Regions from separate parts of the Hydrogenophaga sp. OTU3427 genome, predicted to be linked through region 1. Evidence: predicted binding sites of a transcription regulator. Region 1 holds the regulator's gene; the other holds the start of a gene.
The links. The regulator sigma-54, encoded in region 1, starts transcription at its own class of promoters, with help from an activator protein. The targets are predictions, from matches to a motif close to TGGCANGNAANCTGCTTT.
Positions count from the first base shown of each region.

Region 2: pedF (cytochrome c-550 PedF) is a predicted target of sigma-54. The motif match lies at 2,617-2,634, and genes of this name have one in related genera.

Region 1 covers NZ_JASATI010000011.1:25,264-32,256, forward strand. The annotation lists gene argS (arginine--tRNA ligase) at 1-1,380, shown strand, start outside; gene AAHB17_RS08845 (SPOR domain-containing protein) at 1,386-2,048, shown strand; gene AAHB17_RS08850 (thiol:disulfide interchange protein DsbA/DsbL) at 2,147-2,800, shown strand; gene lptA (lipopolysaccharide transport periplasmic protein LptA) at 2,909-3,559, shown strand; gene lptB (LPS export ABC transporter ATP-binding protein) at 3,556-4,347, shown strand; gene AAHB17_RS08865 (RNA polymerase factor sigma-54) at 4,353-5,891, shown strand; gene AAHB17_RS08870 (THUMP domain-containing class I SAM-dependent RNA methyltransferase) at 5,947-6,993, shown strand, end outside.
Region 2 covers NZ_JASATI010000019.1:2,963-9,955, reverse strand. The annotation lists gene AAHB17_RS12635 (MBL fold metallo-hydrolase) at 1-106, shown strand, start outside; gene AAHB17_RS12630 (sigma-54-dependent Fis family transcriptional regulator) at 212-2,272, opposite strand; gene pedF (cytochrome c-550 PedF) at 2,669-3,160, shown strand; gene AAHB17_RS12620 (substrate-binding periplasmic protein) at 3,157-4,026, shown strand; gene cynS (cyanase) at 4,122-4,565, shown strand; gene AAHB17_RS12610 (Crp/Fnr family transcriptional regulator) at 4,579-5,226, opposite strand; gene AAHB17_RS12605 (TRAP transporter substrate-binding protein) at 5,339-6,352, opposite strand; gene AAHB17_RS12600 (TRAP transporter large permease) at 6,396-6,993, opposite strand, start outside.

The sequences.
Region 1 (6,993 bases):
CAGGTGGTGCGCGAGGTGCTGGGCGCGGGCGCAAGCTTTGGCCAGCAGCCGGCGCGCGGCGAACGTGTGCTGGTGGAGTTCGTCTCGGCCAACCCGACCGGTCCGCTGCACGTGGGCCACGGCCGCCAGGCCGCCCTGGGCGACGCGATCTGCAACCTGTTCGAGACCCAGGGCTGGGACGTGCACCGCGAGTTCTATTACAACGACGCCGGTGTGCAGATCAACACCCTGGCCACGTCCACCCAGCTGCGCGCCAAGGGCTTCAAGCCGGGCGACGCCGAATGGCCCGAGGTGGCCTACAACGGCGACTACATCGGTGATATCGCGGCCGACTACCTTGCCAAAAAGACCGTGCATTCGGACGACCGCGCCTTCACCGCCAGCGGCGACGTGGACGCGCTGGACGACATCCGCCTGTTCGCCGTGGCCTACCTGCGCCACGAGCAAGACCTGGACCTGCAGGCCTTCTCGGTCAAGTTTGACCAGTACTACCTGGAATCCAGCCTCTACACCAGCGGCAAGGTGGACGCCACCGTGCAGAAGCTGCGCGAGGCCGGCAAGACCTACGAGTTGGACGGCGCGTTGTGGCTGAAGTCAACCGACTACGGCGACGACAAGGACCGCGTCATGCGCAAGGGCGACGGCTCCTACACCTACTTCGTGCCCGACGTGGCCTACCACATCGCCAAATGGGAACGTGGCTTCACCAAGGTCATCAACATCCAGGGCACGGACCACCACGGCACCATCGCCCGCGTGCGCGCCGGCCTGCAGGCCGCGGGCGTGGGCATCCCCCAAGGCTACCCCGACTACGTGCTGCACACCATGGTGCGCGTGATGCGCGGCGGCGAGGAGGTCAAGATCTCCAAGCGCGCCGGCAGCTACGTGACGCTGCGCGACCTGATCGAGTGGACCTCCAAGGACGCGGTGCGCTTCTTCCTGCTCAGCCGCAAGCCCGACACCGAATACACCTTCGACGTCGACCTGGCGGTCCAGAAGAACAACGACAACCCGGTGTACTACGTGCAGTACGCGCATGCGCGCATCTGCTCGGTGCTGGCGTCGTGGGGCGGTGATGTGGCCACGCTGCGGGACACCGACCTCTCGGCCCTCACCGGCCCGCAAGCCCAGGCCCTGCTGCTGCAACTGGCCAAGTACCCCGAGATGCTGAGCGCCGCCGCCACCGACTTCGCGCCCCACGACGTGACCTTCTACCTGCGCGAGCTGGCGGCCAGCTACCACAGCTACTACGACGCCGAGCGCATCCTGGTGGTGGAGGAGGCCGTCAAACGCGCGCGCCTGGCGCTGGTCGCGGCCACCGCGCAGGTGCTGCACAATGGCTTGGCCGTGCTCGGCGTGAGCGCGCCGCAAAAGATGTGACAAGCATGAACAAGCAACTGGGTGGAACACTGATCGGCTTTGTGGTCGGCCTGCTGGTGGGTCTGGGCCTGGCCCTGGCCGTGGCGGTCTACGTGACCAAGGTGCCGGTGCCTTTTGTCGACCGCGGCGTGTCGCGCAAGCCCACGCAGGACGCCATCGAGGCCGAGAAAAACCGCAATTGGAACCCCAACGCCGGCCTGGCGGGCAGCAAGCCCGCCGCCGCGCCCAAGCCAGAGGCCGAGCCGACCGAGGGCGCGGTGAAGTCCGAAGGCAAACCCGCCCCCGTGGCGCCCACACCGGCCGTCAAGCCGGAAGCGGTCAAACAGCCTGCCGCCTCGGCCGATCCGCTGGGCGATCTGGCGCGCAGCCGCACCCAGACAGCGGCGGCCCCGGCGACGGCCGCGCCGGCCACCGCCGGGACCGAAGCCGATCCGTTTGTCTACTTCGTACAGGCCGGGGCCTTCCGCACCGCGGCCGACGCCGAGGCCCAGCGCGCCAAACTGGCCATGCTGGGTTTCGATGCCAAGATCAGCGAACGCGAACAGGCCGGCCAGACCGTCTACCGGGTGCGCACCGGCCCCCACCGCGCCAAGGCCGACGCCGATGCGACCCAGGCCAAGCTGGCCGGCAACAACATCGACGCGGCCCTGGTGCGTGTGCAGCGCTGAAGCGCCGACCCGCCGCCGTTCACGCTTTTTTGAACTTTTGCTGCGGTGCGGCGCTCCATGGGAGGCAACCGCCGTTATGGCAAGGAGATTGTTGAAAAATGCAACGTCGTGATTTCACCCAAGCTGTGCTGATGGCCGGCACCGCCACCACGGGCCTGCTGGGCACCGCCCAGACCCAGGCACAGACCGCCTTCAAGGAAGGCACCGACTACCTCAAGCTCAGCCGCCCGGCCCCGGTCGACGCCCCGGCCGACAAGGTCGAGGTGATCGAGTTCTTCTGGTACAGCTGCCCCCACTGCAACGCCTTCGAGCCCACGTTTGACGCCTGGGCCAAGAAGCAGCCGGCCCACGTGGTGGTCAAGCGCGCGCCGGTGGCCTTCCGCGACGACTTCGTGCCCCAGCAGCGCCTGTACTACGCGCTGGAAGCCCTGGGCAAGGTCGAGGAACTGCACCGCAAGGTGTTCCACGCCATCCACACCGAAAAGCAGCGCCTGACGACCCAGGAGCAGATCGCCGACTGGATCGCCAAGCAGGGCGTGGACCGGGCCAAGTTCCTGGAGGTCTACAACGCCTTCGGCGTCGCGGGCAAGGCCCGCCGCGCCAGCCAGCTGCAGGACGCCTACCAGGTGGACGGCGTGCCCTCGCTGGGCATCGCCGGCAAATACTTCACCTCGGGTTCGCTGGCGCAGAACATGCCGCGCACGCTGCAAGTGGCCGAGCACCTGATTGCCCAGTCGCGAAGCGCGAAATAAGCGCCCTTGGCGCCGTCCCCCAAAGCCCGCTGCGATCCAGCGGGCTTTTTTGTGCCCGGCCCGGAGCGCACACGGCAAAGTGCACGCTTACAATGCCATGCAATTTCCATGCCCTACACGCCGATGACCCGCACCACGTTTACCCGCACCTGCCAGGCCGGCCTGCTGGCCATGGGCTTGCTGTCCGGTGCCGCGGCCCTGGCCGCCAAGGCAGACCGCAACCAGCCCATGAATGTGGAGGCCGACAGCCTGCGCCATGAGGATGGCCGCCAGACCAGCGTCTTCACCGGCAACGTGGTGGTCAACAAGGGCAGCATCGTGATCCGTGGCCAGCAGATCGAGGTGCGCCAGGGACCGCAGGGCCAGCAGTTCGGCACCGTGCTGGGCAACACCAGCACCCAGGCCTTCTTCCGGCAGAAGCGCGACGTGGTGGACGAATACATCGAAGGCGTGGCCGACCGCATCGAATACGACAGCCAGGCCGACACGGTGCGCTTCATCGGCCGCGCCGTGCTGCGCCGCTACCGGGGCGCGAGCCTCAACGACGAGACCGCGGGCAACACCATCGTGTACGACAACAACGCCGACGTGTTCACGGTCGACGGCGGCGCGGCCGCGCGCACCCCCGCCAACCCGAGCGGGCGCGTGCGCGCCATGCTCACCCCCGTGCCCAAGGGCGACACCAGCGGCCCGGCCCCGGTGACCGCGCCCGCCCCCGACCTCAAAGCCACACCGGCCCTGGGCGAGGGCAAGCGGTGAGCGCCGCCGTCCCGCTCGCCACCCACCCCGCCACGCCGGCCATCAAACGCCGGCTGGAAGCGCGTGGCCTGCAAAAAGCCTATGGCAGCCGCAAGGTGGTCAAGGACGTGTCGCTGGCGGTGGACGAAGGCGAGGTGGTGGGCCTGCTGGGGCCCAACGGCGCCGGCAAGACCACCTCCTTCTACATGATCGTGGGCCTGGTGCGGGCCGACGCCGGGCAGATTTCCCTCGACGGCCAGGCCGTGGAGCGCCTGCCCATCCATCGCCGCGCGCGCCTGGGCCTGGGCTACCTGCCGCAGGAAGCGTCCATCTTCCGCAAGCTCAGCGTGGAAGACAACGTGCGTGCCGTGCTGGAGCTGCAGACCGACCCGGCCACGGGCAAGCCCTACACCCACGCGGCGCTGGAGCAGCGCCTCACGGAACTGCTCGAGGACCTGCACGTCTCGCACCTGCGCTCCTCGCCGGCACCGGCCCTGTCGGGCGGTGAACGCCGCCGGGTGGAGATCGCCCGAGCCCTGGCCAGCAACCCGCGTTTCATCCTGCTGGACGAGCCTTTCGCCGGCATCGACCCGATCGCCGTGATCGAGATCCAGCGCATCATCGGCTTCCTCAAATCGCGTGGCATCGGCGTGCTGATCACCGACCACAACGTGCGCGAAACCCTGGGCATCTGCGACCACGCCTACATCATCAACGAGGGCCGCGTGCTGGCCCGGGGCACGCCGGGGGAAATTGTCGAGAATGCCGACGTCAGAAGGGTTTACCTCGGCGAACACTTCCGAATGTGAGCGGCATGAAACAAAGCCTCTCGCTTCGTGTCTCCCAACACCTGTCGCTGACCCCGCAGCTGCAGCAGTCCATCCGGCTGCTGCAGCTCTCCACGCTGGAGATGGCGCAGGAGGTCGAGCAGATGCTCGACGAGAACCCCTTTCTGGAACGCAGCGAGGAAGTGGCCGAGCGCGAGGCCTTTGGCGTCGACGCGGTGGACGCGCCGGTGAGCACCGGCGATCTGGTCAGCGAATGGAGCGCGGACAACGCCAGCAGCAGCAACAGTTCCAGCAGCGAAGGCGATGACTTCAGCGAAGAAGTCGGCGGCAGCGAACCCGACTGGGAAGGCGACGGCACCGTCTCCTTCACGCCCGACGACGGCGAGTGGGGCGGCGAGGCCGCGCCCCGCAACCGCAACGACCCGCACGACGAGGAAACCGCCAGCGCCGCCGAGCTCGCCAGCGAACACATCAGCCTTCAGGCCCACCTGCACCAGCAGGCGCTGGGCCTGCGGCTCAACGAGGAAGAGCGCGCGGCGCTGTACTTCCTGATCGAGTCGCTCAACGACGACGGCTACCTGGACGAGCCCATCGCCGACCTGGCCGCCGCGCTGGCCGGCGACGACCTGGAGGCCCGCGAAGCCACCGAACAGGCGCTCAACCTGGCGCTGCACTGGCTGCAGCACATGGACCCGGCCGGCGTGGGCGCGCGCGATCTGGCCGAATGCCTGCGCCTGCAGATCGAGGAGCTGCGCAACAGCCCGGCCGCCCAGGCCGCGCTGGCCATGTGCGCCCAGCCGCTGGACCTGCTGGCCCGCCGCGACACCAAACGCCTGGCCGCCGCCTGCCGGCTCGACGAGGCCGTGGTGCGCGAGGGCCTGGCACTGATCGGCCACCTGGAGCCCAAGCCGGGCCGGCGTTTCGTCAACGTGGAGCGCAACGCCATCTTGCCCGACGTCATCGTCACCAAGGCCGGGCGCGGCTTCAAGGTCCAGCTCAACCCCGACGTGATGCCGCGCCTGCGGGTGCACGACATCTACGCCAACGCCCTGCGCCAGGGCCGCGGCGAAAAAGGCGAAGGCGCGGCCGGCATGCAGCAGCGGCTGCAGGAGGCGCGCTGGTTCATCAAGAACATCCAGCAGCGCTTCGACACCATCCTGCGCGTGTCCAGCGCCATCGTCGAGCGCCAGCGCAACTTCTTCATGCACGGCGAACTCGCCATGCGCCCGCTGGTGCTGCGCGAGATCGCCGACGAGCTGGGCCTGCACGAGTCCACCATCAGCCGCGTGACCACCGCCAAGTACATGGCCACGCCCTTCGGCACCTACGAGCTCAAGTACTTCTTCGGCTCCAGCCTGGGCACCGAGACCGGCGGCAACGCCTCCAGCACCGCCGTGCGCGCGCTGATCAAGCAGTTCGTGGCCTCGGAAGACCTGGCCAAGCCGCTGTCGGACAACCAGCTGTCCGAGATGCTCAAGGAGCAAGGCATCGAATGCGCCCGCCGCACGGTGGCCAAATACCGCGAGGCGCTGCGCATTGCGCCGGCCAATCTGAGAAAACGATGACCCCCGGGGGCCCGATCCGCCCAGAGGCGGTCCGGCGGCGGATCGAAAGGTACACATGAACCAACTGACGCTTTTTCTGCCCTGCGCCGCCGGCGTGGAGGACTTCCTCGCCGCCGAGGTGAAACGCATCGTCGGTGTGGCAGATGCCGACATGTCGCGCTCGCGCGGCGGCGTGTTGATCAAGGCCAGCTGGCGCGACGCCATGCTGCTCAACCTGCACAGCCGCCTGGCCCAGCGGGTGCTGGTGGAACTGGCCTACCAGCCCTACCGCAGCGAAGACGACATCTACGCCACCGCCTGCGACGTGGCCTGGGAAATCTGGATGACGCCGCGGCACACGCTCAAGGTCGAGATCACGGCCCAGCACAGCCCGCTCAAGAGCCTGAACTTCGCCGCCCTGCGGGTGAAGGACGCCGTCTGCGACCGCCTGCGCCACAAGACCGGCGAGCGCCCCAACATCGACACCACCTGGCCCGACGTGCGGGTCTTCGCCCACCTGACCGAGAGCCACTGCTCGATCTACATCGACACCTCGGGCGAGCCGCTGTTCAAGCGCGGCTGGCGCGAGGACAAGGGCGACGCGCCCTTGAAGGAAACCCTGGCCGCGGCCATGATCGCCGCCACCGGCTGGGACGGCAGCCAGGGCGCGGCCCAACCGCTGTACGACCCCTGCTGCGGCAGTGGCACGGTGCTGATCGAGGCGGCGCAAATGGCGCTGAACATCGCGCCCGGCAGCACGCGCCGGTTTGCCTTCGAGAAGCTGCTGCCCTTCCAGTCGCACGTGTGGCAGGGCATCAAGGCCCAGGCCCAGGCGGCGCAAAAGCCCTGGCCGCAGGGGCAGAAACCCTTCATCTTCGGCAGCGACGTGGCCTTTCGCATGGTCGACTTCGCGCAGCGCAACGCCCAGCGTGCCGGCGTGGCCCAGGCCATCGAGCTGCGCGGCGGTGACGCCCTGCAACGCATGCCGCCCACCGACACCCCCGGCGTGATGCTGCTCAACCCGCCGTATGGCGAGCGCATCGCCGCGGCTGGTGTGGCCGGCACCCGCGCGGCCGACCGCGCGCAAGGGCGTGAGCAGCGCCGCGACGGCGGTCACACCGGC
Region 2 (6,993 bases), on a different contig from region 1:
CGCCCACTGGGCCGGCTACGCGCAGCGCCAGGGCTTCAACGTGTTGCGCGCGTGGCGCGAACTGGAGCCGCTTTGGATGAACAAGGGAGAAGCTCCCGATCGGTAGGTGTCCCACCGGGAGACACCGCCGGGCCGGCTCCGCCGGACGGCTGGTGTCGCCCCCTGGAGGGGGGATGCGGCCACGCGCAGCGGGCAAGCGACGGGGGTGGGTTCACCCCCAGACGTCAGGCGGTAGCTGGTCTTTTTTCCGGTAGATGGTGTTGCGAGATACCCCCAGGGCCTTGGCCGCGGCCGACACATTGCCCTTGTGTTCGCGCAGCACCCGGGCCATGGCGGTCAGGGCCACGTCCTGCAGGCTGCCGCCTTCGGGCTCGCGGGGCGCCTGGGCCCAGGTGGGCGCCGTGTCGGGGTAGGCGACCTCGGGGTCCACGCCGCTGGGCACGCGCTCGGGCCGCACGGCGGCCGTGGGCACCACCGGCCGCAGCTCCGAGAGGAAATCGTCGGGCAGGTGCATGCGCTGGATGGCACCGCCCGAGCCCACCATCACCACCGCCGTGCGCAGCAGGTTGTGCAGCTGGCGGAAATTGCCCGGCCAGTGGTAGCCCCGGAACAGGGCCATGACGTCCTCGGAGATCGTGACCACCTGGCCCCTGTCGCACAGCGTGCCCAGGATCTTCTGCACCACCAGGTCGAAGTCGGTGCGCTCGCGCAGCGCGGGCAGGCGCACCACCAGGCCGTTGAGGCGGTAGTAGAGGTCCTCGCGGAAGTCGCCGCGCGCGATCAGCTCCTTGAGGTTGCGGTGCGTGGCGCAGACCACGGCGACGTCGATGTCGACCTCGCGGTGCGAGCCCAGCGGGCTCACGCGGCGCTCCTGCAGCACGCGCAGCAGGCGCGCCTGCAACTGCTTGGGCATGTCGCCGATCTCGTCGAGGAACAGCGTGCCGCCGTTGGCCTGCTGGATCTTGCCGATGGCGCCCTTCTTGCGCGCGCCGGTGAAGGCGCCCTCCTCGTAACCGAACAGCTCGGACTCGATCAGGGTTTCGGGGATGGAGGCGCAGTTGACGGACACAAAGGGCTGCCCGGCGCGCGCCGAATCGCCGTGGATGGCCTGGGCCAGCAGGTCCTTGCCGGTGCCGGTCTCGCCCAGGATCATGACGGGGATGTCGCGCCCCTGCACCATGCGCAGCTTCTGGATCACGGTGGCCACCTGCGCGTCGCCGGTGTCCAGGTACTTGAGGGTGGACAGGCGGGGCTTGGCCGCCGGTGCCGCGCGCGCCGGGGCGGACACCACCACGGGCGCGGCCTCGTCGGCACTGTCCTGCGGGGCCGACGTCGACACGCCGTTGAACCACTGCCCGGCCTGCTTGAACTTGAAGCGGCACCAGACCGACACGCCGTTGTGCAGGTAAAGCAGGTGCGGCTTGGGCATGCCGCTGCTGGAGAGTTCGTAGAGCTGCGACACCGGGATGCCGAACAGCGACGAGAAGGTGTGGGTCTTGAGCGCGTTGAAGGACAGCCCGAGCTGGAACTGCGCGCTGCGGTTGGCCGACAGGAAACGGCCCTCGGGCGAGAACACCGCGATGCCTTCGACCAGGGTGCCCAGGAATTCCGAGCGGGTGTGAAAATGGATGCGGATCGCCTTGGGGAAGATGTCGGCGAACATGTGGTTCTCGATCATCTGCGCCGACATGCGCACCAGGGCCATGGTGTGCTGGTGGAAGCTGCGGTAGTCGCCGGTCACGTCCAGCGCGCCGATCACCTGGCCGAAGGGGTCGAAGATGGGCGTGCACGAGCAGGTCAGGAACTGGTTGGCGTTCATGTAGTGCTGGTTGCCATGCACGATCACCGGTTGCTCTTCCTTGAGCGCGGTGCCAATGGCGTTGGTGCCCTTGCTCTGCTCCGACCAGTCCACCCCCGGCAGCAGCGCCACCTGCGAGGCCTTCTCCAGGAAGTCGGTGTCGCCCAGCGAATGCAGCACCAGGCCCTTGGCCGAGGTCAGCAACACCATGCTGTGGGTGTTGGCGATCTGCTCGAACAGGGTCTCCATCACCGGTGCCGCGTGCTGGAACAGGAACTTGTTCTCGTCGCGCGCCTCGTTGACCGCGACCCGTCCCTTGTTGGAAAAATCCGGCCGGTCGTCGGAGCTGATGCCGTAGCCCCGCGAACGCTGGTGCGATTCGGCGATCAGCGCGCGGTGGCGCTCGCCCTCCAGGTCCCATTCGGCCTGGGACGCGGGGCGGTCATTGGTCGGCGTGTACGCGGCATCCCGCATGGGGTCTCCAGCATGGTCGGCTGCGAGGGTCCAGGTCCCGCTGTCCCACTCCATCGGTGGCAGGGCCAGTTCGGGACTTGTCTCCTCGGTTGCTCTGTCTTGTGTGTCCACCAAATTGTCCTTTGTTCTGTGACAGTGTTCAACCACCTAGCAAAAGCCCGGCCACGGGAAAATCCCAACGAAATCAAGGGTTAACCCGCGGAAATCCGTGGCCCGCTTGACACAGCGAACAGCGGTGGATCACACCGGTGATCCGTTTTGGAACAGCGCACAGGCCAGGGCCGGGCCGCCCGTTGGAGACCGCCAGAGGGCGCACACCCTGCGGGCAAGGTCGGGCCGGCGAATGGCACGCTTATTGCCTTTTTGGCTCCGACCACCCCATCAGCAGGAGACACCATGAAACGACACATCCCCCACCTTCCCGCGGCCGCACGTGCTGCCATCGCCTTTGCCGCCGCCCTTGGCGTGGCCGCCGCCGTGTTCGCCCATGGCGACGTGACACCACAGTCGGTGGACACCCACACCCTGCCCCAGTTGGGCGCGAAGTGGCTGCCCAGCAATCCCTACAAGGAAGGCGCGGCACGCACCGAGGCGCTGCGCATCGGCACCTCGGCCTACAACCAGAACTGCGCCCGCTGCCATGGCCTGGAAGCCATCTCCGGCGGCATCTCGCCCGACCTGCGCAAGCTCGACAGCGACTGCACCGGCCTGGCCGACGCCACCAAGAAGCAGGCCTGTTTCGCCGAGATGGACGAGTTCTATGCCGCCACCGTGCGGCGTGGACGCGTGCGCGACGGCCGCGTCTACATGCCGCCCTTCGAAGGCACGCTGACGCAGGAAGCGGTCTGGGCCATCCGCACCTACCTCGAGACGCGGAGGGAGCCGTGAGCACCGCGCACCCCCTGCTGCCGCGCCGCGCCTTCGTCGCGCTGGCCGCCTCGGCGCTGGCCTGGCCGGCGGCGCAGGCCCAGACCGAGCTGAGCGACCTCGCCAAGATCCGTGCCAGCGGCGTGCTCAAGGTGGCGGTCTACAAGGACAACGCACCCTTCTCCAACGGCAAGGGCGCGGACATGGACGGGCTGGACGTGGCCCTGGCCACCGCCTTGGCCGAGCAGCTGCAGCTCAAGCTGACGCTGCTGCCCTTCGACGCCGGCGAGAACATGAACGACGACCTGCGCAACATGGTCTGGCGCGGCCATTACCTGGGCTATGGCCCGGCCGACCTGATGCTGCACGTGCCGGTGGACAAGTACCTGATGCAGAAGAACCGGCAGGTGCTGATCCTGGCGCCCTACATGCGCCAGGTGCAGGTGCTGATGCACCACACTGCCACGCTGCCGCAGGTGAGCGGTCCCCAGGACCTGCAGGGCCACAAGCTCGCTGTGGAGCGCGGCACCGGCACCGCCAGCGCCTTGATGGGCCACGGCGGTGGCCTGCTGCGCAAGGACGTGGTGCTGTTCAACAGCGGTATCGAAGCGGCCACGGCGGTGCTCGATGGCAAGGCGGCGGCGGCCTACGTGCTGCGCTCGCAGGCGGAAGCGGCCATCGCCAGCAGCGGCAGCAAGACGCCGGTGGCCCTGTCGGCCCTGCCGCTGCCCGGCGTGCCCGACAACGGCTGGCCGCTGGGCATGGCCATCAAGTCGGAGCACAAGGAGCTGGGCCAGGCGCTGGAGAAGGCGATGACAGAGCTGCGCGCCAGCGGCCGTCTGCTGGCACTGTTCAGGCAGCAGGGCATGACACTCACCGCGCCTTGAGAACGTGTTGACGTTCCGACGCCCAGGCGGGCAGCGGTGTGGCACATGGCTTGCTTGACTTGGCGCCAGCACAGCCAACCCCACCGGAGCCCGCCATGAACCGCAACGACGTCACCGAGAAGATCATCACCGTCAAGGTGAGCAAAGGCATCAGATGGGAGGACGTCGCCAGGAAAGTGGGTGAAAGCAAGGAGTGGACAACCGCCCTGTGCCTGGGCCAGATGACCGCGTCGCCGGCCCAGGCCAAGGTGCTGGGCAAGATCTTCGGCCTCACCGCCGACGAGCAGAAATGGCTGCAGGTCGTGCCCTACAAGGGCTCGCTGCCCACGCCCGTGCCCACCGATCCGCTGATCTACCGCTGGTACGAAATCGTCAATGTCTACGGCAGCACCATCAAGGAGCTGATCCACGAGGAATTCGGTGACGGCATCATGAGCGCGATCGACTTCAGCATGGACATCCAGCGCCAGCCCGACCCCAAGGGCGACCGCGTGAACGTGGTGCTGTCGGGCAAGTTCCTGCCCTACAAGACCTACTGACCCGCGCGGCGGGTCAGCGGACCTCGACCGGCTCCAGCGCGACCGGCTGGGTGGGAGGCGGCACCTGCGGCCCGCGCTGGCGCGCGTTGCGCTCCACGATGGTCTGCATCACATAGGTACCAAATGACGGGTCCTGGTAGAAGACCTGCCAGAACTTCTCGGCCGTCAGGCTGCCGATGCGCACATCGGTGAGGCAGGTGGCGCCGGCCGTGCGCTGGTGGCTGCGGGTGAACACGCCCATTTCGCCCAGCAGCTCGCCCTTGCCCAGCTCGATGTGGACCCGTTCGATGAGCACCCGCCCCTCCAGGATCAGATAGATGTGCTCGACCGGGTCGCCTTCCTGGAAGATGTGGTGGCCCGCCGGGTACTGGCTGACCGACATGTAGGGCAGCAGCATGTCGAGCGAAAAGCGGCCACCCGCCACGCGCCTGACCTGCCCGAGCAGGTCGCGCATCTGGTGCAGGCGCCAGAGGTTGAGCGGCAGCAGCAGACCATGCAACACCATCACCGGCACCAGGCCGGCCGCCAGGCCATAGCTGAAAAAGGCCACGTTGCTGGCGATGGCCGCCACGCGCAGGGCCACCATGGTCTTGAGCGAAAAACTCAGCAGCACCAGGCTGGCGGCGGCCCAGCCCAGCAGTTCGGTCGGGCTGAAGGGCATGTGTGTGGGGGGGTGGTGAGGGATGGAGGTGGGCTGATGATAGAACCTAGACCGCCCATCCATCAAAAAAAAAACCGGCCCCAGGGGGCCGGCGTGTTCGGAAAGGAACCGCTTACTTGCGTGCCTGAGCGACGGCGCCCTGCACGTCCTTCCACAAGGCCTCACCCACGTTGGCGGCGATGCTGGCGTTGACCGCGCCCAGCTTCTCGCGCATGCGGTTGGCCTCGGCGGCCGACAGCTCGTTCACCACCATGCCCTTGCCCTTGAGATCGGCCAGGGCCTTGGCGGCCTCGTCGCGGGTGTCCTTGCGTTCGAAGTCGCGGCTCTTGGCTGCGGCGTCCATCAGCACCTTCTGCTCGGCCTTGCTCAGGCCGTCCCAGTACTTCTTGCTCACCGTCACGATCCAGGGGCTGTAGACGTGGTTGGTCACGGTGAGGTATTTCTGCACCTCGTAGAACTTGCTGGACAGGATGGTGTTGTAGGGGTTCTCCTGGCCGTCCACCGTCTTGGTCTCCAGCGCGGTGAACAGCTCGGAGAAAGGCAGCGGCACGGCGTTGGCGCCCAGGGTCTTGAAGCTGTCGAGGAAGACGTTGTTCTGCATCACGCGCAGCTTGATGCCGTCCATGTCCTCCAGTTTGGTGACGGCGCGCTTGTTGTTGGTCAGGTTGCGAAAGCCGTTCTCCCAGTAGACCAGGCCCACCAGGCCCTTCTCCTGCAGCTTGTCCATCACCTTCTGGCCCACCGGACCGTCCAGCACCACATCGGCCTCCTTGGCGTTGTTGAACAGGAAGGGCGTGTCCCAGATGGCCATCTCCTTGGTGATGCCGACCAGGGTGGCGGTGGAACCCACCATCATTTCCTGCGCGCCGCCGATCAGGGCCTGCTGCATCTGCACGTCCGAGCCCAGGGCGGCGGCGCCCACGGCGCGGATCTTCATCTTGCCGCCCGAGGCCTTTTCCACCTCCTCGGCAAACAGCTTGACCGCGCGGCCCTGGTTGGACACTTCGTTGAGGCCGTAGCCAAAACGGATGATGCGCGGCTTGATGTCCTGGGCGATGGCGCCGAAAGACGCCACCAGGGCGGCGGCGGACACGGCGGCCAGCACGGTGCGGCGGAAGGTTGTCATGGGAGTCTCCTTGGGGTTGGGTCGGGGTGAAAAAAAGACGGGCTCAGCGCATCCAGCGCACCGGCTCGATGACGATCTGCGGGAACACCACCAGCAGCGCCAGGATGAACACGTAGGTGATGAGGAAAGGGTTGACGCCGCGGATCACGCTGGGCAGCGAGATGCGGCCAACACCCGCCACCACGTTGAGCACCGTGCCCACGGGCGGCGTGATCAGGCCGATGGCGCCGTTGAGCACGAACATCAGGCCGAAGTAGACCGGGTCGATGCCGGCCTTGACGGCAATGGGCAGCATCACCGGCGCGAAGATCAGGATGGTGGGCGTGAGGTCCAGGGCGGTGCCGATCAGCACCAGCACCACCATCATCACCGCCATCAGCACCCGCGGGTTCTCGACCATGGGTCCGAGCCAGCCGGTCAGCAGGTTGGGCAGGTCGGCCAGGGTGATCATGTAGCTGGCCACCTGGGCCCCGGCACACAGGAACATCACGATGGACGTGGTCTTGGCGGCGCGCACCAGCACACCGTGCACAGCGCTGAACTTCATCTCGCGGTGCACGAACAAGGCCACGAACAGCGCGTAGAACGCGGCCACCACGGCGGCTTCGGTGGGCGTGAACACGCCCGACTTCATGCCGCCG